Linked DNA regions of Psychroserpens ponticola. Each later gene encodes a partner of the first gene's protein in a complex. Links are inferred from orthologs where the notes say so. Each region holds a gene or a part of one and is shown on either strand. Other genes may lie near its edges.

Region 1 (10,726 bases):
CGAGCTAATTATACTTGGAATTTTAGATTCCAAAATAAAGCTGGAGACTATGTTAATATAGTTCAAAATACGACACCTTTAGCATTTGATTCTGAAGGAAAACCCATTATTGGATTGGCACATTATACGGTGTTAGATCCAAGTATTAAAATGGAGATTACTGCATCTGCAAAATTGTTGAATGCTCAAAATGAATACGAAACCATTTATTATAGTAATTTTAATCAAAAACTATTACATGATGGAATTAGTAATAGAGAGCGTGATGTAATTAGATTGCTTTTATTAGATTATTCTAGTAAACTCATATCAGAAAAATTAAATATAAGTCCGCATACTGTCGATACGCACAGAAGAAACATTCTCAAAAAACTCAATGTGTCTTCAACAGGAGAACTTGTAGGAATGCTCAAAATGAATCAGCATTTTTTATGATTTATTACAAATACTCAATTTGAGTATTGCTAATTTTTTTTTTAATCATGAATTTTGAACTGTTATTAATTCAAGAGGGAAAATACGCTCATTCAAATTTAGATTTTATTAGAATCTAAATAGAATGAGCTTTTTTTGTGCCTAAGTAAACACTTAAAAATAATAGTAATTCAATAATCAAAATTGTATTTTTGTAATTGAATTAAAAATTGATAAAATAATAGTTTATGAAATCTTACGATGTAGCAATAATAGGTTCTGGTCCTGGTGGATATGTAGCAGCAATTCGTTGTGCACAACTAGGTATGAAAACAGCAATAATCGAAAAGTATTCTACACTTGGTGGTACGTGCTTAAACGTTGGTTGTATTCCAAGTAAAGCCATGTTGTCCTCTTCTCACCATTATGAAGAAGCGACTAAACATTTTGAAGAACATGGTATTGAAATTCCTGGAGACATCAAAGTAAATTTAGAAAAAATGATTGCTCGTAAACAAGCTGTTGTTGATCAAACTACTGGTGGAATTGATTTCTTAATGAAGAAAAATAATATAGATGTTTATGAAGGCTTAGGAAGCTTTAAAGATGCAACGCATATTAAGATAGACGGAAAAGATGCTGGTGAAATTGAAGCAAAAAATATTATCGTTGCTACAGGTTCAAAACCATCAAATTTACCGTTTATTACATTAGATAAAGAACGTGTGATTACATCTACTGAAGCCTTAGAACTTAAAGAAATTCCAAAACACATGATTGTGATTGGAGGTGGCGTTATTGGTTTAGAACTCGGACAAGTGTACAGGCGTTTAGGAGCCGAAGTAACTGTGATTGAGTTTATGGATAGAATTCTTCCAACAATGGATGCTGGACTATCTAAAGAACTAAATAAAGTCTTTAAAAAGGCAAAATGTAAAATGATGATGTCTCACAAAGTGCAGTCTGTTGAACGCAATGGAGATGAGGTTGTTGTAAAAGCTGAAAACAAAAAAGGTGAAGTAGTCGAGTTTAAAGGTGATTATTGTTTAGTGTCTGTTGGACGTCGTCCTTATACAGATGGTTTAAACGTTGATGCTGCTGGACTTAAACTTACAGATAGAGGACAAATTGAAGTTAACGAGCATTTACAAACTAATGTGAGTAATATTTACGCTATTGGTGATGTTGTAAAAGGTGCAATGTTGGCTCATAAAGCTGAAGAAGAAGGTACTTTTGTTGCTGAAACTTTAGCAGGACAAAAACCACATATCGATTATAATTTAATTCCAGGTGTTGTGTATACATGGCCTGAAGTTGCTGCTGTAGGAAAAACAGAAGAGGAATTAAAAGATGCTGGTGTTGAGTATAAAGTTGGACAATTTCCATTTAGAGCTTTAGGAAGAGCAAGAGCAAGTGGAGATCTTGACGGATTTGTAAAAATATTAGCCGATAAAACTACAGATGAAGTTTTAGGTGTTCATATGATTGGTGCACGTTGTGCAGATTTAATTGCTGAAGCTGTAGTTGCTATGGAATACAGAGCATCTGCTGAAGATATTTCTCGTATGTCTCATGCGCATCCAACATTTGCTGAAGCTATAAAAGAAGCGGCTTTAGCTGCAACCGAAGATAGAGCACTTCACGTTTAATCAAAACTGTTATTTCGAGCGTAGTCAAGAAAATCGAAGATTCAGTGAATTGAATCTCAATATCAACGTATAAGAATTAAAGCGAACTTTTTAGTTCGCTTTTTTTGTGCAGTGTTGTCATTCCTCACTTGATTGGGAGTCTAAATTCCATTTCAAAATGGATTCTTACTTTCATAAGAATGATATATGTTTTGTGCTTATTATTATAATTTGTCATTCCTGTGCATGCAGGAAGCCAAAAGGAAAACTAAATAGCTTTTCTTTAATTTAATAAGAATATTTGCTGCAATTTAATATCTTTAAACACAAACAATTAACCAGCTTCAACTACAACCATCAACCTAATTTGCTTTTTAACCAAAGTGAATGATTAAATCTTTGATACAAAATAAATGTCACCTCGAGCGTAGTCGAGAGGTCTTAATTAGGTCTCGACTGCGCTCGACTAGAGAATACTTGTATTATGATTAAATTTTTTAGACACATTCGTAAAAACCTTCTTAATGAAGGCAAAACCACTAAATATTTCAAATACGCAATAGGAGAAATCATCCTTGTGGTTATTGGTATTTTGATAGCCCTGAGTATCAATAATTGGAATGAAAAAAGGCTCAAACAGGAGCAACTCATTTCAATTTATGAACGCATTGTCGTAGATATTGACAATGATGTTCAACAAATGTCGCAAACATTAGAGTATTACAATGGAGTAGAATTTATCTTCAAAAGAGTCATTAGCGATTCTATAACACCCGATTTATTTGACGTTGGCTTATCTAGAATAATTACAGGAAGGAGCGTAAACACAAATTTAAATAAAACAGGAGTAAATCAATTAAAAGAACTGGCTGTCAAAGATAGTTTGTCTCTAAGTGTCATAGGGATTTATGATTTTATGGATCGAAGAATGGTTCACCGTTTCGAAACAAGAATAAATGATGAATCTATTGAATTGGTGAATATTTTCAGAGATAATTACGATTGGTATCCTGAATATATGAGTAAAACCATTATGCAAGATAACAGCAGTGTAGCATTACAAAACTATTTTCTTTATAGTACTGAATATAGATATCGTGTGATAAGTAACAACCAATTAATATATAATAATTATTTAAGGATACTTAAACGTGTAATTCCTAGTCTTAAAAAAATGAAAGAAGATTTAAAACTAATTATAGAAAAAACTCGAAATGATTAAATTTTTTAGACATATTCGTAAAAACTTACTCATAGAAAATAAAACATCAAAATACTTCAAATACGCCATTGGTGAAATTATCCTTGTTGTGATTGGTATTCTTATTGCATTACAAATCAATAATTGGAATGAAAGTAGAAAACATGCTATTGCAGAACAAGAGTTTTTTAAGAGTGTAAAAGATGATCTTACACAAGATCTAGAATTTATAAATTATGTGCAATCCTATTCCAAACCTAAAGTTGATGCTTATAACCTATTAAGTAGTAGGTGTTCAGAAGATTATGATAGTGATAAATCACAAATAGATTCTTTAATGTCTGTCTATCTTTTTTCTGGGCAACGTACATTTTATCCTGTTTCAGGAGCTTTTAAATCATCAATAGCAGGAAATGAAATCAATACTTACAAACAGAAAAAAATCATCCAAAATATTATAAAGCTTTATGGTTCTAATTATGATAGACTGATAGACAACGGAAAAATTGTAGATGATAGATGGAGTAAATTAAGTGAAACATATATTTATAGCAGAAGAACTTCTTCTTTTGATAAAGTAACTAACGAAGTATATAGTAAAATGTTAGACGACTTTCACTTTCATTTTATTCAGTTAAACTGGTACAATCAAATTTTAGATGACACTGAAAAAGAAGTCAATCAATTATTGAAACAATTATAATGATAAAATTCTTTAAGAATTATGCTAGTTGTCAGGTCGAGCGCAGTCGAGACCTATTAATAACCTCTCGACTGCGCTCGAGGAGACATTTAATACTATGATAAAATTCTTCAGACATATTCGTAAAAACTTACTCATGGAAAATAAAAGTGGTAAATACTTCAAATACGCTATTGGTGAAATTGTGCTCGTAGTTATTGGTATTCTCATTGCACTTCAAATTAATAATTGGAATCAAAACCGTATTAGTAAAGAATTAGAATCTCAATATTGTAATCGACTTCTAGAAGATGTTAGGGAAGAAAAAGTAATTCTTCAAGGCCTTTTAAATTATTCAACTCAAGTTGTTAGTCATGCTAAGAATGCTATTTCAGTTTATGAGAATTCTCCAGACTCTAATCCTAATCCTGTCGATAATTTAATAGATATGTATCAGGCAAGTCAAATAATGGATCCAAATTCTGCAGAATCAACATACAGAGAATTGATCGCTTCTGGTCAAATCAATCTGATTCAAAATGACCGCTTAAAAACGGCTTTAATACGCTACTATGAAGTCGATTGGACCGAATCAATTTTGTTTAAACTAACAAATAGCTACAGAAAAAATTTAAGAGGGAAAATGCCAGATCCTATTCAGACAGAAATAAGATCAAAATGTGGTGATATCTTTATTAAATATAAAAAAGGATATGGATTTGAAGTAGTTTTACCAAAAACATGTGAGGTTGATATTGATGCTACTTTTGCTCAATCTGTTGTTGATGTTTTAAGTAAAGATGAAAGTTTAAAAAAGGATTTACGTTATTTGATTGGAAATGAATCTTCAAAATTACAAAGTATTAATGCAGTTATAGTACAACTTGAAGATCTTATATCACAATTAGAAACTATTAATATTGACTAACTATTACATTAAAAAAGACCTTAATGAACGAACTCACACTCACAACTCCAGCACTTTTGTTTTCTGCAATATCATTAATCATGTTGGCTTACACCAATCGTTTTTTAGCTTATGCTGCAGTCATTAGAAATTTACACGATAAGTATTTGGAGCAAATGGACGATTCACTCATTGAGCAAATAAAGAATCTGAAATTAAGACTAAATCTTACCCGTTGGATGCAAATTTTTGGAATTTCAAGCTTACTGCTTTGTGTTTTAACGATGTTCCTGATTTATATCGATTATTATACGTTCGCTGTTTGGGTTTTCGGATTGGCTTTAATTCTACTTATTCTGTCTTTAACATTATTGATTAAAGAAATTCAAATTTCGGCTAAAGCATTAAGTCTTCATTTAAGTGATATTGAAAGTCATTTGAAAAAGAAGTAATCGTTATAGTTCCTTTATTAAATCATAAACTCGTAATCGATTGCTGTAATCATCTTCGTTAATGTCTCTAACGAAGCAATACGGACTTATAAGTTCAGATTTTACTTTTTCTGAAAGTTCTTCGACAGTAAAAGGTCCATATTCTTTAAACGATTCGATGTAGTAAAATTCGTGATCATAAATTAAATTGGATACTTTTTGTTTGTATTTTTCTCTTAAGAATACCTGAACGTCTTCAACGTTATTTAGGTCTTCTGAATAGTTTGTAGCATTTATGAAAAGCGCAAATTCATTTTTGTTTTGATGATTTAATACCAAAACATCATCGTCCTTAAAATAGGCTTTAACGATGATGAGACCATCTTCGGTTTCAATAGAAAAAATATTACTAATGCTTAATGTCCATGAGGTTTTTATTATAGAAGCTTTTCTAGATATTTCAAGGATATGATCTTCCTTAAAGGTGTAAATCGACTTTTTCTTTGAAATCCCATTCACTAAAACCCATTCTTTATTAATAAAATGCGAATCGTGATGACGATTATAATCAAATGGTTTTAAATTAGGAATAGTGTTGCGTAAATAATCGTCCATTAAGTAGGTTTTCTACAAAAATAATAATTATTAGTTCAACGTAATTAAAGAGGATTTATTGAATAGATTAAAATTTTTCTAAAAAACTTAAGACTTCTTTTTTATACGTTCTGCTAATTGGCAACGCATTATTTTGAATGGTAATGTGTTCATTCGTAAACGAATTAATGGAGGCAATAGAAATAATATACGATCTGTGAATTCTCAAAAACAAAGACTTCGGAAGTTTGGCTTCAATAGACGTAATGGTTTCTCTAGTAATTATAGTTGATTCATTTAAATGTATTTTAAGGTAATCGCTATAACTTTCAATGTAGATGATAGCATCAAAATTTATTTTGATCATTTTACGTTCTGATCGTACAAAAATGAAATCAGAATTTTCAGAAGATGCTATTAATATTTGCTCATTTTTGCCATAGATTTCAAAATAGGAGTGAAGCGCTTTCTGAAGTCTTTCAAATGAAATAGGCTTTAATAAATAATCAACAGCTTTAAGCTCAAAACCTTCAACAGCGTAGTCTCTGTAGGCTGTTGTAAATATAACTTTAATGTCATTATTAATAGATTTTGCGAACGAAATACCAGAAATTTCAGGCATATTAATATCTAAAAATACCAAATCAATTTTTTGATTACTGATGTGGTTAAACGCTTCAACAGCATTACTACAACTCGCAACAATATGGATGTTGTCAATTTTTGATAAATGAGTTGCAATGATTTCTCTGGCAATCGCTTCATCATCGACAATTAAACAGGAAATAGGATGCTTTTTAGTCATGATTAACTGTTTTTAACTGAAGTTGTACAGAAAATTGATTCTCTTGATTTTTTATGTTTAATTGATATTGGTTAGCATATAATAATTCCAATCGTTTTTGTATGTTGTCTAGTCCAATACCTTGTTGAGAATCGTAGTTTTTAGAATTAGAATTTTGTATGCTGAAATCAATGGAGTTTGTATCTGCTGTAAGTTGAATGTTAATTGTGAGTTTGCCATCAACAATACTTCCATGTTTGAAACTGTTTTCTATAAACGGAAGCAATAGCATTGGAGCAATGCTTGTCGTTTCTGAAGCAACTTCAATATTAAAATTGACTTGTAGTGTGTCGTTAAATCGCATTTTTTCTAAATCGATATAATCTTTAATATGTGCAATTTCTTCAGACAATAAAACGAAAGGTTTTTCAGCTTGATACAATAGATAATCTAATAGGTTAGACAGTTTCAGAATCATATCTGGTGTTTGTTCAGCTTTCTTCAACGCAAAACCATACATCGTATTTAGTGTATTAAATAAGAAATGCGGATGAATTTGCATCTTCAAATAATTAAGCTCTTGTTCCTTAAGTTTTAGTTGCGTGTCTAGGATTTTAGTTTCTAATGCTTTTGTTTCAGAAGCTTGCTTTAAATTCAGTTTTAATAGTTTAAAAGCGCTAACGATGACGACGACTAAATAAACAGCAGTGCAAATAAAAATTATATTTTTGGTAGCAGGATTCATTTCGTCATATTCGAAATTTGAAATGTAAATGAGACTAAAAAAAATCGAAACCATTAATAAATATACAGATATGATGAGTGTGTATAAACTATAAAGAGCAAATCGCCAATACTGTTTAGTGACTAAATAATCTGGTATTAATTTATACGTCGAGACATAAGTAGTTGCAATTGTTGTAGGCATTAAACAAAGTGAAAAGAGTAAGGTATCTTCAAATTTAGAGCTATTTACTCCAAAAAAATAGGTGTAGAAAAATAATACACCAACCCAAAAAAGAAGGTGTAAAATGATCTGTCCTATTTTTTTTAAAATGAATTGCTTTGTAAACATATACTGTTGTTCAATACAATAATACTATATTTTTTTACTGGATAAGTCTATTTTGAGATGAACAACCAATTTAGCAAGCTTTTTGACATTTATGTAGAATCCATCTGCAAAATGGTTGTTGGTCGCATTAATTAAATATCAGAACTCTTAATTTTTAAGTTTGAGTATGTTTAACTAAATTTAAAAACTATGATGACACTAACACTTGCTTTAAAGAGCATATTTAACTTTTCAATTTTTATGAATATTTTTATGGATGGTGGACCATTTTTCATGACGCTAATATTAATTTGTTTGCTTATTTCCATTGTATTTCTTGTGATTGGATTTTCTTCTGCAAAAAAAACTGAAGAAAAAGCACGTAAAATGTTAAAACTTGCATCCGATTCTAGCTTGCTAGGTCTTGTATTAGGATTTCTAGGTTCAGTTCTTGGTTTAATTACAGCGTTTGATTCTGTTGAAGCAATGGGTAATCCTGATCCATCTATTTTTGCTGGAGGACTAAAAGTGTCATTATTAACAGCAACTTTTGGACTTTTTACTTTTGTAGTGACTAGAGTAGGAATTATTGTTTTAAGATTTGTGTTAACTTCTGAAGAGGTTTCAGAATAATTTAATATTCATGTTTAAATTATGAGAAAAATAATTCAAATAACAGTAACTATAATTACGGTATTATCAAGTCTGTCGATATATGCTCAATCTACACAAGATGGATTTAATCAAATAGATTATGAGATTACAGATAGTATATATTCAAAGACTTTAAATAGTTATAGGCATTTTTGGGTAAAATTGCCAGAAAATTACAATCCGAAAAGCAAAGCTAAATATCCTGTAATCTATTTATTAGATGGTTTTTCGTTAAAATCAAGTTTAGAAGTTGTTTATGATAATTATTGGGGACATTATATGCCGCATATGATTTTGGTAGGCATATCAAATAGAAAAAACAGAACACGTAATTTAACGATTTCAAAAATTGAAAATCGTCGTGGCGCTACTATGCAAAATGAAAGTGGAGGAGCAGAACAGTTTACAACATTTATTGAAACCGATTTAATGCCTTACATTGATAAAACATTTCAGACGTCTAGATATCGAACATTGATTGGCCATTCTTACGCTGGACTGTTTACAATAAATGTTTTGCTAAAACATTCTCATCTTTTTAATAATTATATAGCAATTGACCCAAGTTTAGATTGGGATGGTCAAAAATTATTAAAAGAAGCAAAAGTTAAGTTGAAAAGTAAATCCTTTAAAGGTAAATCATTGTTTGTCGCTTTTGCTGCTGAGCAATTACATATGTCTGATGATACAGTTACAATAGATAATTTGATGGAAAATACTTCAGAGTTTACATTGTTTCCGCGTTCAATTGTTGAGTTTTCTGAATATGCTTCAGCTCAAAAACAAAACGGACTTCAATTTAGCTGGAAGGTGTACCCTGAAGATTTGCATGGAACTGTGCCATTGCCAGCAATTAGAGATGGATTAGTTGCTGTTTTCAAATGGTATCAATTTAAAAGTCCGCAGACATATAATAATCCTGAAACTTCAATAGAAGATTTAATTGAATCATTAAAAAATCAAGAAGAAATATATAAAAACCATTTTGGTTATGTTGTGCCACCTATGGTAGAAGAACTTTTTGTAGGCTATGGACACATGTATTTTCAAACTGATCAAAAAGAAAAGGCCAAATTATTTTTAAATAAAGCAATTGAGTATTATCCAAATAAAACTCTGGCATATGAAATGCTAGCTGATTATTTCGAATCGGTAAATGATATAGAAAACGCTATAAAACACCTTAATATTGCTTACAATATAAATAGAGATGAACAACTAAAAAGACGTATAGAAGCTCTAAGTCAAAACTAAAATAGTTTATTTATATCTTAATTTAAAAAGCGAATTCATTTGAATTCGCTTTTTTTATGTGTGCTTTTTGAAGTCTTCAACTGTTAATTTTCATAATTTTGAAATTCTTAAGTATTAAGATGTGACTTAATTTATAAGTGTGTGTCTTAATGTTAACCTTTATAATCAATCCAATATTTTTGGAACCCTTAAAAAAAAATAACAAGCAAACAGACGAAGAACTGGTGAGTAATATTGTGAAAAACAATGATACTTTACTTTTTGAAGTCCTGTATGATCGTTTTGCATCTTTAGTTTATAACAAATGTTATGGTTTTGCTAAAGATGAAGACGAAGCAAAAGATTTAACGCAAGACGTGTTTTTGAAACTATTTGTTAAGCTGGCAAGTTTCAAAGGGAAGTCTAAGTTTTCAACATGGTTGTATGCATTTACCTATAACCATTGTGTTAATTATGTCACACGAAATACAGCTAAAAAATTTGAAAAGCAATCTGTAGATTATGCAGATATAGAAAATATTTCTGAAGAGCCAAACGACGAAGAGTTTAATGATATGAGAATAGATAAACTCAAACAAGCTTTAGAACTCGTTTCGCCTGAAGAAAAAATGATACTGTTGCTAAAATACCAAGATAATCTTTCCATTAGAGAGATTGTAAGTGTTTTAGATATTGGAGAAAGTGCTGTGAAGATGAGAATCAAACGTGCTAAGGACAAATTGTTAACTGTTTATAATGATAATCTTGTGTAATGGAGAATCCTTTTAAAGACATAAATAAGCCATTGAGAGCAGTTCCACCAGAACTTAAGTCTAAGGTGATGAATGATATTGCTATTGCAAAATTATTGATGGAGTTAGCAGAATTGTTTTCTTACAATCTTGGTGACGTTATAGAGACAGTAATGAATAAAAGAGATAAAAAATAATTAGCTATTAATATATAATCAAACGTAATGGACAAAGTAACAGATATTAAGAATAACGCATTAGATTCATTAAGTGGTATGTGGCCAGAAATATCTAGCATGTTAATGAATGTCGTTTTAGCATTAGTAGTATTAATCATAGGTTGGTTAATTACTAAAATTGTAGTTAAGCTTATCAAAAAAGCATTGAAACTC
Region 2 (10,724 bases), 660 kb from region 1 along the record:
AAGCTGATATTGATGATTATCAAAATGGAAAAGTGAGTTACCCTTTTAGAGATTTATCACCAGGCTTACATACATTGTCACTTAAAGCTTGGGATGTTTATAATAATTCATCTACTGCTGAAATAGAATTTATTGTATTTGATAAAGATCAAGAATTGATTATTGATAATGTATTGAATTACCCAAATCCGTTTATTGATTATACTGAATTTTGGTTCAATCACAATAGTTCTGATGTTTTAGACGTTTCAGTACAAATATTTACTGTTTCCGGTAAGTTGGTAAGAACATTAAACGGACAAACTAATGGAGGAAGTAAAGTGACAAGTTCTATATCAAAAGACATTGTTTGGGATGGTAGAGATGACTTTGGTGATAAAATAGGTAAAGGAGTCTATATTTATAAACTAAAAGTAAGATCTAATCGTTTAAATAAACAAGTTGAAAAAATTGAAAAACTTGTAATACTATAATAAAGATTTATATTTGCCTAATTGCTAGGCAACTTGAAATTGCCGAAAAAGATAACAAATTACAGATGAAAAAATACATTTTAGCCCTTATTACAGTTTCATTATTTAATATTACTAATGCACAAGAAACTGTTGTCATCCCTAATAGTACAGATTCTAGAGTAATCACTACAGGAGTTCCGTTCTTGTTAATTGCTTCAGATGCTCGTGCAGCAGGAATGGGAGATATTGGTGTTGCTACATCAGCAGATGCAAATTCTCAACAATGGAACCCAGCAAAATACTCATTCTCTTTAGCGAAATCTGGTATTGGAGTTAATTATACACCTTATTTAAGTCGATTAGTTAATGATATTTTTCTAGGAAATTTTACCTATTTTAATAGGCTGAATGAACGTAGCGCATTTGCGGTTAGTTTTAAATATTTTAGTCTTGGAGAAATTGAAATTGTACAAGATGAGTTTTCTGAAGCCTTAATAGAACAACCAAATGAGCTTACATTTGATGCGTCATATTCTTTGCGTTTAGCCGATCAATTTTCAATGGCTGTTGCCTTACGTTATTTACGTTCAGATTTAAGAATTCAAGCTGTAGATGCAAATGCTGCTGCTGCAAGTTCTATTGGTGTAGATATTGCAGGTTACTACCAAAGTGAAGAAGAAGCATATGATAGTTTTAACGGACGATGGAGAGCTGGTTTTGCCATACAAAATTTAGGGCCAAAAATTAAGTATGATGATGGTGGTCGAGAAAACTTCTTGCCAACAACATTACGATTAGGTGGTGGTTTTGATTTTATATTTGATGACTATAACAAACTAGCAGTTACAGCTGAAGTTACAAAACTATTAGTGCCAACGCCTCCAATCTTAGGAAGAGAGTTTGAATATACCGACAATAATGGTAATGGTAAATATGATGCAGATGTAGATGATTTAGGGAATGTTGTTGATGATAGAGTTATTGTAGAAGGTAAAGATAATAATGTAGGTTTTGGCAAAGGAATATTCCAATCTTTTGGTGATGCACCAGGAGGTTTTAGTGAAGAATTAAAAGAGTTTACCTATTCTTTAGGAGCAGAATATACATACCAAGATTCATTTGCGTTTAGATTAGGTTACTTTAATGAAAGTGAAGAAAAAGGTGCACGTAAGTTTTTTGCTTTAGGAGCAGGATTTAAATACACCACAATAAATATAGATTTATCATACTTATTCTCTGCCTCAAAAATACAAAGCCCATTAGAAAATACATTGCGTTTTTCTCTTGTGTTTAACTTTGGAGATAATGAATATGATGAATACTAGTATACAGTATTAATTTCTAATAAAAGGACTATTGTTTTAATGAGCAATAGTTTTTTTGGCTAATACAACATCAAATGAAGGATATAAAAATTGAGTCTACTTTAACCGTTTATGATAACTTTAATGAGTTACCTTCTGATATTGCTTCCCTAATGGAAAAAGCTATAGAAGCACGTAAAAATGCTTATGCACCATATTCAAATTTTAGCGTAGGTGCAGCAATTTTATTAGATAACAATCAAATTGTAACCGGAAATAATCAAGAAAATGCATCGTATCCTTCAGGCTTGTGTGCAGAACGTACAGCAATTTATTATGCAGGTTCTCAATATCCTGATGCAAAGATTGTGAAAATGGCTTTAACTGCAGGTTCAAGAATCAGCCAAACAATTACGCCAATTCCTCCTTGTGGTGCATGTAGGCAGGCAATTGCTGAGTATGAAGTAAAGCAAAAAACGCCAATTGAAATCTATTTTATGGGTGAAACTGGCAAGGTTGTGAAGTCTAATTCTCTTGCAAATTTATTACCTCTAGGATTCGATAGAAGCTTTCTATAACGATTTCGTAATAATTTAACGATTTTCGGTTTTTTCCTTATTAACTAAAGTGTTACTTTTGTTATTCGTATTAATAATTAACGTAACTAATGCAAAAAATCACAAAAGAAGTTTACCTTAAATGGTATGAGGATATGTTATTCTGGAGAAAGTTTGAAGACAAGCTTGCCGCAGTCTATATTCAACAGAAAGTGAGAGGGTTTCTTCACTTATATAATGGTCAAGAAGCTGTCTTAGCTGGAGCATTACACGCAATGGATCTTACTAAAGATAAAATGATTACTGCATATAGAAATCATGTTCAGCCTATTGGTATGGGTGTTGATCCTAAACGCGTCATGGCTGAATTGTACGGAAAAGCAACAGGAACTTCTCAAGGTCTTGGTGGTTCGATGCATATCTTTTCTAAAGAACATCGTTTTTATGGTGGTCATGGTATTGTTGGAGGTCAAATTCCTTTAGGTGCTGGACTTGCATTTGGAGATAAATATCATGGAGTTGATGGTGTTACTTTATGTTGTTTTGGTGATGGAGCTGCTCGTCAAGGGTCACTTCATGAAACCTTTAACTTAGCAATGCTTTGGAAATTGCCTGTAGTATTTGTTTGTGAAAATAATGGTTATGCGATGGGAACATCTGTTGAGCGCACAGCAAACCATACTGAAATATGGAAACTTGGTTTAGGTTATGAAATGCCTTGTGGACCAGTTGATGGTATGAATCCTATTAAAGTCGCTGAAGCTTTTGATGAAGCTATTTCAAGAGCTAGACGTGGTGATGGACCAACATTCTTAGAATTAAAGACATATAGATATAGAGGGCATTCAATGTCTGATGCACAACACTATAGAACTAAAGATGAAGTAGCAGAATACAAGAAAATTGATCCTATTACTCAAGTGAAAGATATTATCTTAGAAAAGAAATATGCTACAGAAGATGATATTAAAACCATTGATAAACGAGTCAAAGCATTAGTTTTAGAATGTGAGAAATTTGCTGAAGAATCACCTTATCCAGAAAAGAGTGTGATGTATGACGCAGTATACGAACAAGAAGATTATCCATTCATACAACACAAAATATAAGCTATGGCTGAAGTAATTAATATGCCGCGTTTGAGCGATACAATGGAAGAAGGAACTGTTGCTGCTTGGTTAAAAAAAGTAGGAGACAAAATTGAAGAAGGGGATATTTTAGCTGAAATCGAAACCGATAAAGCAACGATGGAATTTGAATCTTTCAACGAAGGAACTTTACTTCATATTGGTATTCAAGAAGGAGAAACTGCTAAAGTAGATACCCTTCTAGCAATTATAGGTGAAGAAGGCGAAGATATTTCTGAATATTTAAATGAAAATACAAGTGTCACGTCGAGCACAGTCGAGATGTCTTCTGATTCTGAAAATAAAGAAGATGGTGTCGTTCAGAGTAATAACGAAGAACCTCAAGAACTACCTGAAGGAGTCATAGTAGTGACCATGCCTCGTTTAAGTGATACCATGGAAGAAGGAACAGTTGCTACTTGGTCGAAAAAAGTAGGAGATACTGTTGATGAAGGTGATATTCTTGCTGAAATTGAAACAGATAAAGCTACTATGGAGTTTGAATCATTCCAATCTGGTACTTTATTATATGTTGGTTTACAAGAAGGTGATTCAGCAAAAGTTGATTCATTATTAGCAATTATTGGCCCTAAAGGAACAGATGTTTCTAGTATTGCTAAAAACTTCAAAACAGCAGATACGACTTCAGAAACAAAAAAAGTAGACGCACCAAAAAAGGAAGAAACTTCAAAACCTGAAGCTAAAAAAGCAGCAGCTGTCACTTCGAGCGCAGTCGAGAAGTCTCAATCTTCAACTACAAAGTCTAACGGAAGAGTATTCGTATCTCCATTAGCTAAAAAAATAGCTGAGGAAAAAGGGATTAACTTGTCTCAAGTTAATGGTTCTGGTGAAAACGGAAGAATTGTTAAACGTGATATTGAAAACTTTACACCTGCCGCTCAATCGGCTTCAGTTGGTAAATTTGTGCCTACTGGTCAAGAGGATTTTGATGAGGTGTCAAACTCTAATATGCGAAAAGCAATTGCTAAAAACTTAGCAAAATCTAAATTTACTGCACCTCATTATTATTTGAATGTGGAGTTTGATATGGAAAATGCTATGGCATTCAGAGTACAATATAACTCAATTCCAGATACTAAAATTTCATATAATGATATGATTGTTAAAGCATGCGCTTTAGCTTTAAAAGAACATCCTCAAGTCAACTCTCAATGGTTTGATGACAGAATGCAATTGAATAATCATGTTCATATTGGAGTTGCTGTAGCTGTAACTGACGGATTATTAGTACCTGTGGTTAAATTTGCAAATGAGCAAAGTTTGACACAAATTGGTGCTGCAGTTAAAGAATTTGCTGGAAAAGCTAGAAATAAAAAACTTGGACTTGACGAAATGGAAGGTAGTACCTTTACTATTTCTAATCTAGGAATGTTTGGGATTGATAGTTTTACATCTATTATCAATCAGCCAAATTCTGCTATACTTTCCGTAGGAAATATTGTTGAAAAACCTGTAGTAAAGAATGGGCAGATAGTTGTTGGTAACACAATGAAATTATGTTTGGCTTGTGATCACAGAACTGTAGATGGCGTAACTGGAGCTCAATTCCTTCAAACTTTGAAAGGTTATATCGAAAACCCAGTAACGATGTTAGTATAAGAAAAACTAATTTGTCATTCCGCACTTGATGCGAAATCTATTATAATATAAACCTGATTTGATTTTTTCAAGTCAGGTTTTTTTATCTTTAGTCCCAAATAAAATTTTTTATGAAAAAACTAGCTCCATTGTGCTTTTTACTCCTTATTCTCGGTTGTAAAATCGAAAAAAAATCAGAAACTATTACAATTACTAGTTCTGAAATTAAAGAAATGGTTAGTTTTTTAGCATCAGACGATTTAAAAGGACGTCATGTAGGTAGTGAAGGTGTTGATAAAGCAGCGAGCTATATTGAGTCTCAGTTTAAGTCTTTTGGTACCAAACCATATTTTAAAACCTATAGAGATCATTTTAAAATTGACAGTTTAGATGCGTTTAATGTTGTTGGTTTTATTGAAGGTACAGATGAAAAATTAAAAGATGAAATTATTATCTTAGGAGCACATTACGATCATATTGGTTTTGGAAGTGACGCTAGGAAGAAAAGTAGAAAAGGTAACATTACTGAAACTGATTCTATTGCAAATGGAGCTAACGATAACGCAGCAGGAACAAGTGCAGTTATAGCTATGGCAAAATATTTTGCAGAAAAAAAGACTAATAAACGTAGTATTATGTTTGCTTTATTTTCTGCAGAAGAATTAGGTTTATTAGGCTCGAAGCATCTGGCTAAACGTTTAAAAGATGAAAATTTAAACCTTTATACTATGGTGAATTTTGAAATGATAGGTGTCCCATTTAAAGATCGAGATTATCAAGCGTTTCTGTCTGGTTATGATTTATCTAATATGGCTGATAAAATAAATGAATATGTAGGTAGTAAGCTTATCGGTTCTTCAGAGGTAGCAAAAAAATACAATTTGTTTAAACAGTCTGATAATTATGCATTCTACAAGGAGTTTAACTTACCATGTCAAACCATATCGTCTTGCGATTTATCTAATTATGATTACTACCATCATGCAGATGATGAGAGTAATGAATTGGATTATGAATTTATGGCTAACCTTATAAATAACACAATTATAGCCATTGAACAAATGAGTAATACTGAAACCAAAGAAATTGTAATGTATGAGTCAGAGTAAAAATATAATCATCACAGGAACGAGTCGAGGTATCGGATTTGAATTGGTGCATTTGTTTGCCAATCAAGGTCATAACGTATTAGCATTATCTAGAAATGCTCAACCTGTTAGTAATCTTCACTTTGACAATATCACTTCTTTTTCATTTGATTTGTGTGAAGAAGAGGATTATAAAAAAGTCGAACAGTTTATTCAAAATGAATGGAAACATGTTGATGTTTTAATCAATAATGCAGGACTTCTACTTAATAAACCTTTCTCTGAAACTACATTTAAAGATTTTACTAAAGTGTATGAAACTAACGTCTTTGGAGTTTCTGAAATGACTCGAGTAGTAATTCCATTTATGAAAAATAACAGTCATGTTGTGACTGTCAGCTCAATGGGAGGAATTCAAGGAAGTATGAAATTTCCAGGTTTAGCAGCCTATAGCTCAAGTAAAGGAGCTGTGATTACACTTTCAGAATTATTAGCTGAAGAATACAAAGATACTGGTCCGCAATTTAATGTACTAGCATTAGGAGCTGTGCAAACTGAAATGCTCAAAGAAGCTTTTCCAGACTATCAAGCTCCAACGACTGCAAAAGAAATGGCAGAATATATTCATGAGTTTTCTCTAAAAGGAAACAAATATTATAATGGCAAAGTATTACAAGTTTCTAATTCAACACCTTAATAAAATATTCAAATATCAAATATTATTTATCTTGAAGAGTTATTGATATTTTTACAAAAAATGTATATCAAAAAATGAAACCATATTTTACTTGCCTTTTATATAGTCTAATAACCGTATTTGTTATTTACAATAATCCACTTTCAGGGCAAACTTTTGAGCGTGCAGAAATGATTTCTGGGTTAGGGATTTTAGAAGAAAACAATGGTGTTGCAGTTGCAGACTATGATGGTGATTTTGATTTAGATATTTTTGTGGTAGCCAAAGCTATAGATGAAGATGGTATAGAAAAAAGCCATAGTAGACTTTTTAGAAATAATAATAATGGCACATTTACAGATGTTACTCAAGATTCTGGTTTAGTGAATTTATTAACTTCAGAGGACGAAACTATAGAGACATTTGCGTTGGATGGTTTTAAATATGGAGCTTTTTTTGGGGATTATGATAATGACGGTTATCCTGATCTTTTTTTTACACATATATATAATGTTCAGCTTTTTCACAATGAAGGTGATGGGACTTTTATAGAGGTGACAGAAAATGCAGGAATCCAGAGTTTTAATGACTGTAGAAATACTGGCGCTTCATGGTTTGATTATAATAATGATGGCTTATTAGATATTTTTATAAATGATTGGCGTAGGTGTTCAAGCAATAAATTGTATAAGAATTTAGGAAATGGCACTTTTCAAGATGTTTCTGTTGAGGCTGGTCTAAATGATGATTTTCCAGTTGCAAGTTATACTTCAATTCCTTTTGATTTTAATAGTGATGGATTGATGGATTTGTATGTGACAAATGACTTTGATAAAGCAAACGACTTAAATATTAATCAAGCAGGAACGAGTTTTTATGAAGATGCACAAAATTATGGATTAGATAACATTATCAATGATATGGGAATTGCAATTAGTGATTTTAATAATGATGGTGATTTCGATTTTTTTATTACAGGAATAGATAAAAATGCGTTATTAGAAAACGATGGTAATAATCATTTTACCGAAACGTCTTTAGTGAATAATATACCAGAAACAGGTTGGGCTTGGGGAACACGATTTGCAGATTTTGACCTTGATGGAGATGAAGATTTAATAATTGTAAATGGTTATGATTTTGAAGATCGTTCAACCGAGAACAATGTTTATTATAAAAACTTAGCAAGTGAAGGTCAAATAGGTTTTGATGATTATTCAGATGTTGTAGGATTTAATGATTTAACAGTTAGTGTCGAAGCTATTGATTTTGATTTTGATAATGATGGTGATTTAGATGTTTTTGTGTCTAACTCAGATCAAAACTCGTTTCTTTATGAAAACAAACTACTAAATTTTTATGAGCCAATAACACTAAACTGGTTCAAAGTGTTGCTTCAGGGAACAGTATCTAATCGAAATGCTATTGGGACAACTTTAACAATCACTACAGACCTTGGTCAGTTTAAACGTTATTATACAGGTGTTGGGTTCTTGTCACAGAGTTTACAACCCGTTCATTTTGGTTTGGGTAATGAAAATGTAATTACTGAATTAGAAATTAAATGGCCTAATGGTTTAATTGAAACCTATCAAAACCTAGATGCAAACACTACAGTTAGAGTAGTAGAAGGTCAAGGGATTATGGTTTTAGATATAGAGCCAAGTCAGAAGATATTTGGATGTACAGATCCTGAGTCGTGTACTTATAATCCTGATGCAGTCATAGATAATGGGAGTTGTACCTATTTACAGTCCAATCAAATTTCTGGAAACACATCATCTGGTTTTTTAGTAGCCGAAACGTACACGTATCCTATTGCTTCTGGGTCAACTGCTATTTGGGAAATCACTGGAGGTGAAATTATTGAAGGTCAAGGAACAAATACAGTTATAGTAAAATGGGGCTTAAATGAAACGGGAAGCCTAAGTGTTAGAGAAACAGATGGAACGTGTTTTAGTCTCGAGGATCATATTGAAGTATCTTTAAATATAAATGAAATTCCAGAAGATGTTTCTATCGCTAGAGTATGGAATGAAGTTTTATTAGAAGCCATAAGAAATGATTTTGCAAGACCAACAGTTCATGCTAGAAATTTATTTCATTCTAGTGTTGCGATGTACGATGCTTGGGCCATTTATGATGAAGTAGCGAGACCATATCTCATAGGTAACTCCTTAAATGATTTTAGTAGTACACTCGAAGATTTCATTCCAATAGAGAGTATCGAAACTTCAAGAAAAAAGGCAATTAGTTATGCAATGTACCGATTACTGAGTTATCGTTTTCAAAATTCTCCTAATGCAGACGAATCACAGCGTTTGTTTGATTTGATAATGGATCAATTGGGTTATGAAACAGAAACAGCGTCTTCAACAGTTTACCAATTTGGTAATGCAGCAGCACTTGGGAATTACATTGCAGAAACTATTATGGCATATGGTAACATAGATGGCTCAAGAGAGTTTACGCAATTTGATAATGCATATTATGAGCCAGTAAATTCTGCATTGGCACCAGTTGTTCCTACACAAGTAGAAATGCAAAATCCTAACCGTTGGCAACCTTTAAGTTTAGATACTTATATTGACCAAAGTGGGAACCTAATCACTGGATCTACGATAGATTTTTTAAGTCCAGAATGGGGAAATGTATTGTCTTTTGCAATGACTGAAGATGAAAGTGTAACTTATGAGAGAGATGGAGATACTTACAAAGTATATAATGATCCAAATATGCCACCATATTTAAGTTTAACTGAAAATAATACATCAAGTGATGCTTATAAGTTAGGTTTTTCAATGGTATCAATTTGGGGCTCACATCTTGATTCTAGTGATGGAGTACTTTGGGATATTTCTCCAGGTGCTATTGGGAATACTAATATTGATGATTTTCCAACGGAGTATGAAGACTATCCTAATTTCTATAATATTATTGATGGAGGAGATATTGGTACAGGCCATTCTCAAAACCCTATTACAGGACAGCCTTACGAATCTAATATAGTGCCAAGAGGAGATTATGCAAGAGTACTAGCAGAATTTTGGGCAGATGGTCCAGATTCTGAAACGCCTCCAGGACATTGGTTTACGATTTTAAATTATGTAAATGAACATCCACTATTAGAAAAAAGATTTCAAGGTGAAGGAGCTGTTTTAGATGATTTAGAATGGGACGTTAAATCGTATTTTATTTTGGGAGGAACAATGCATGATGCTGCTATTTCTGCATGGAGTATAAAAGGTTGGTACGATTATGTGAGACCCATTTCTGCGATACGATTTATGGCGCTTTTAGGTCAAAGTACAGATGAAAACTTAGATAATTATAACATTGCTGGAATTCCTTTATTAGATGGTTATGTCGAAGTTGTTGAAATTGGAGATCCGTTAGTAGGAAGTGATAATCAACATTTAAATAAGATAAAACTATATACATGGAAAGGTCCAGATTTTATTGATAATGAACAGACAGATGAAGCAGGTGTAGGATGGGTTTTAGCCGAAAATTGGTGGCCATATCAACGGCCAACTTTTGTGACTCCTCCTTTTGCAGGTTTCGTTTCTGGTCATTCTACGTATTCTCGAGCTGCGGCAGAAGTGCTTACTAAATTTACTGGTAGCGAATTTTTTCCTGGTGGAATTGGAGAATTTGTAGCAAAGCAAAACGAATTTTTAGTCTTTGAAGAAGGACCTTCAGTTGATGTTACTTTGCAATGGGCAACTTATAGAGATGCTTCAGATCAAACAAGTTTGTCTAGAATTTGGGGAGGAATTCATCCTCCAGCCGATGATCTTCCAGGAAGAATCATAGGTAAAAAAGTAGGCCTTGATGCATTTGATTTCGCTGTGCCTTACTTTAAGGGGGAAATCGAAAGTGTTCAGGATGAAAGTCAAATTGTATTTCCAAATCCAG

What was found.
Region 2: the proteins of lpdA (region 1) and MUN68_RS13135 are in contact, whole or in part, in a crystal structure (PDB 1EBD), measured with the Geobacillus stearothermophilus proteins. The link is inferred for Psychroserpens ponticola from one-to-one orthologs. Residues at the interface, in WP_049624544.1 of Geobacillus stearothermophilus: Pro340, Ser341, Asp344, Tyr345, Arg403, Asp406, Val408, Glu431, Ala432, Gly433, Asp438; in WP_033016211.1 of Geobacillus stearothermophilus: Ile130, Ala131, Met132, Pro133, Arg136, Arg140, Glu141, Asn155, Arg157.

The regions. Positions count from the first base shown.
Region 1 is NZ_CP116221.1:2,281,416-2,292,141, reverse strand. The notes cover bases 1-2,862. They hold lpdA (dihydrolipoyl dehydrogenase), read left to right. Parts: upstream 1-662; coding sequence 663-2,063; downstream 2,064-2,862. Other genes in these bases: MUN68_RS10250 (DUF6090 family protein), read left to right, coding at 2,527-2,862; MUN68_RS10260 (LuxR C-terminal-related transcriptional regulator), read left to right, coding at 1-435. Outside these bases: more of MUN68_RS10250, read left to right, coding at 2,863-3,264; MUN68_RS10245 (DUF6090 family protein), read left to right, coding at 3,257-3,946; MUN68_RS10240 (DUF6090 family protein), read left to right, coding at 4,044-4,853; MUN68_RS10235 (DUF2721 domain-containing protein), read left to right, coding at 4,877-5,284; MUN68_RS10230 (hypothetical protein), read right to left, coding at 5,288-5,878; MUN68_RS10225 (LytR/AlgR family response regulator transcription factor), read right to left, coding at 5,946-6,662; MUN68_RS10220 (sensor histidine kinase), read right to left, coding at 6,655-7,716; MUN68_RS10215 (MotA/TolQ/ExbB proton channel family protein), read left to right, coding at 7,906-8,328; MUN68_RS10210 (alpha/beta hydrolase-fold protein), read left to right, coding at 8,350-9,603; MUN68_RS10205 (RNA polymerase sigma factor), read left to right, coding at 9,753-10,355; MUN68_RS10200 (hypothetical protein), read left to right, coding at 10,355-10,531; MUN68_RS10195 (mechanosensitive ion channel family protein), read left to right, coding at 10,559-10,726. UniProt on the Escherichia coli protein: Lipoamide dehydrogenase is a component of the glycine cleavage system as well as of the alpha-ketoacid dehydrogenase complexes.
Region 2 is NZ_CP116221.1:2,948,902-2,959,625, reverse strand. The notes cover bases 2,886-5,745. They hold MUN68_RS13135 (pyruvate dehydrogenase complex dihydrolipoamide acetyltransferase), read left to right. Parts: upstream 2,886-3,428; coding sequence 3,429-5,063; downstream 5,064-5,745. Other genes in these bases: MUN68_RS13130 (M28 family peptidase), read left to right, coding at 5,174-5,745; pdhA (pyruvate dehydrogenase (acetyl-transferring) E1 component subunit alpha), read left to right, coding at 2,886-3,425. Also shown: type IX secretion system sortase PorU, read left to right, coding at 1-473; type IX secretion system outer membrane channel protein PorV, read left to right, coding at 539-1,780; cdd (cytidine deaminase), read left to right, coding at 1,855-2,337; more of pdhA, read left to right, coding at 2,427-2,885; more of MUN68_RS13130, read left to right, coding at 5,746-6,151; MUN68_RS13125 (SDR family NAD(P)-dependent oxidoreductase), read left to right, coding at 6,138-6,827; MUN68_RS13120 (FG-GAP-like repeat-containing protein), read left to right, coding at 6,902-10,724.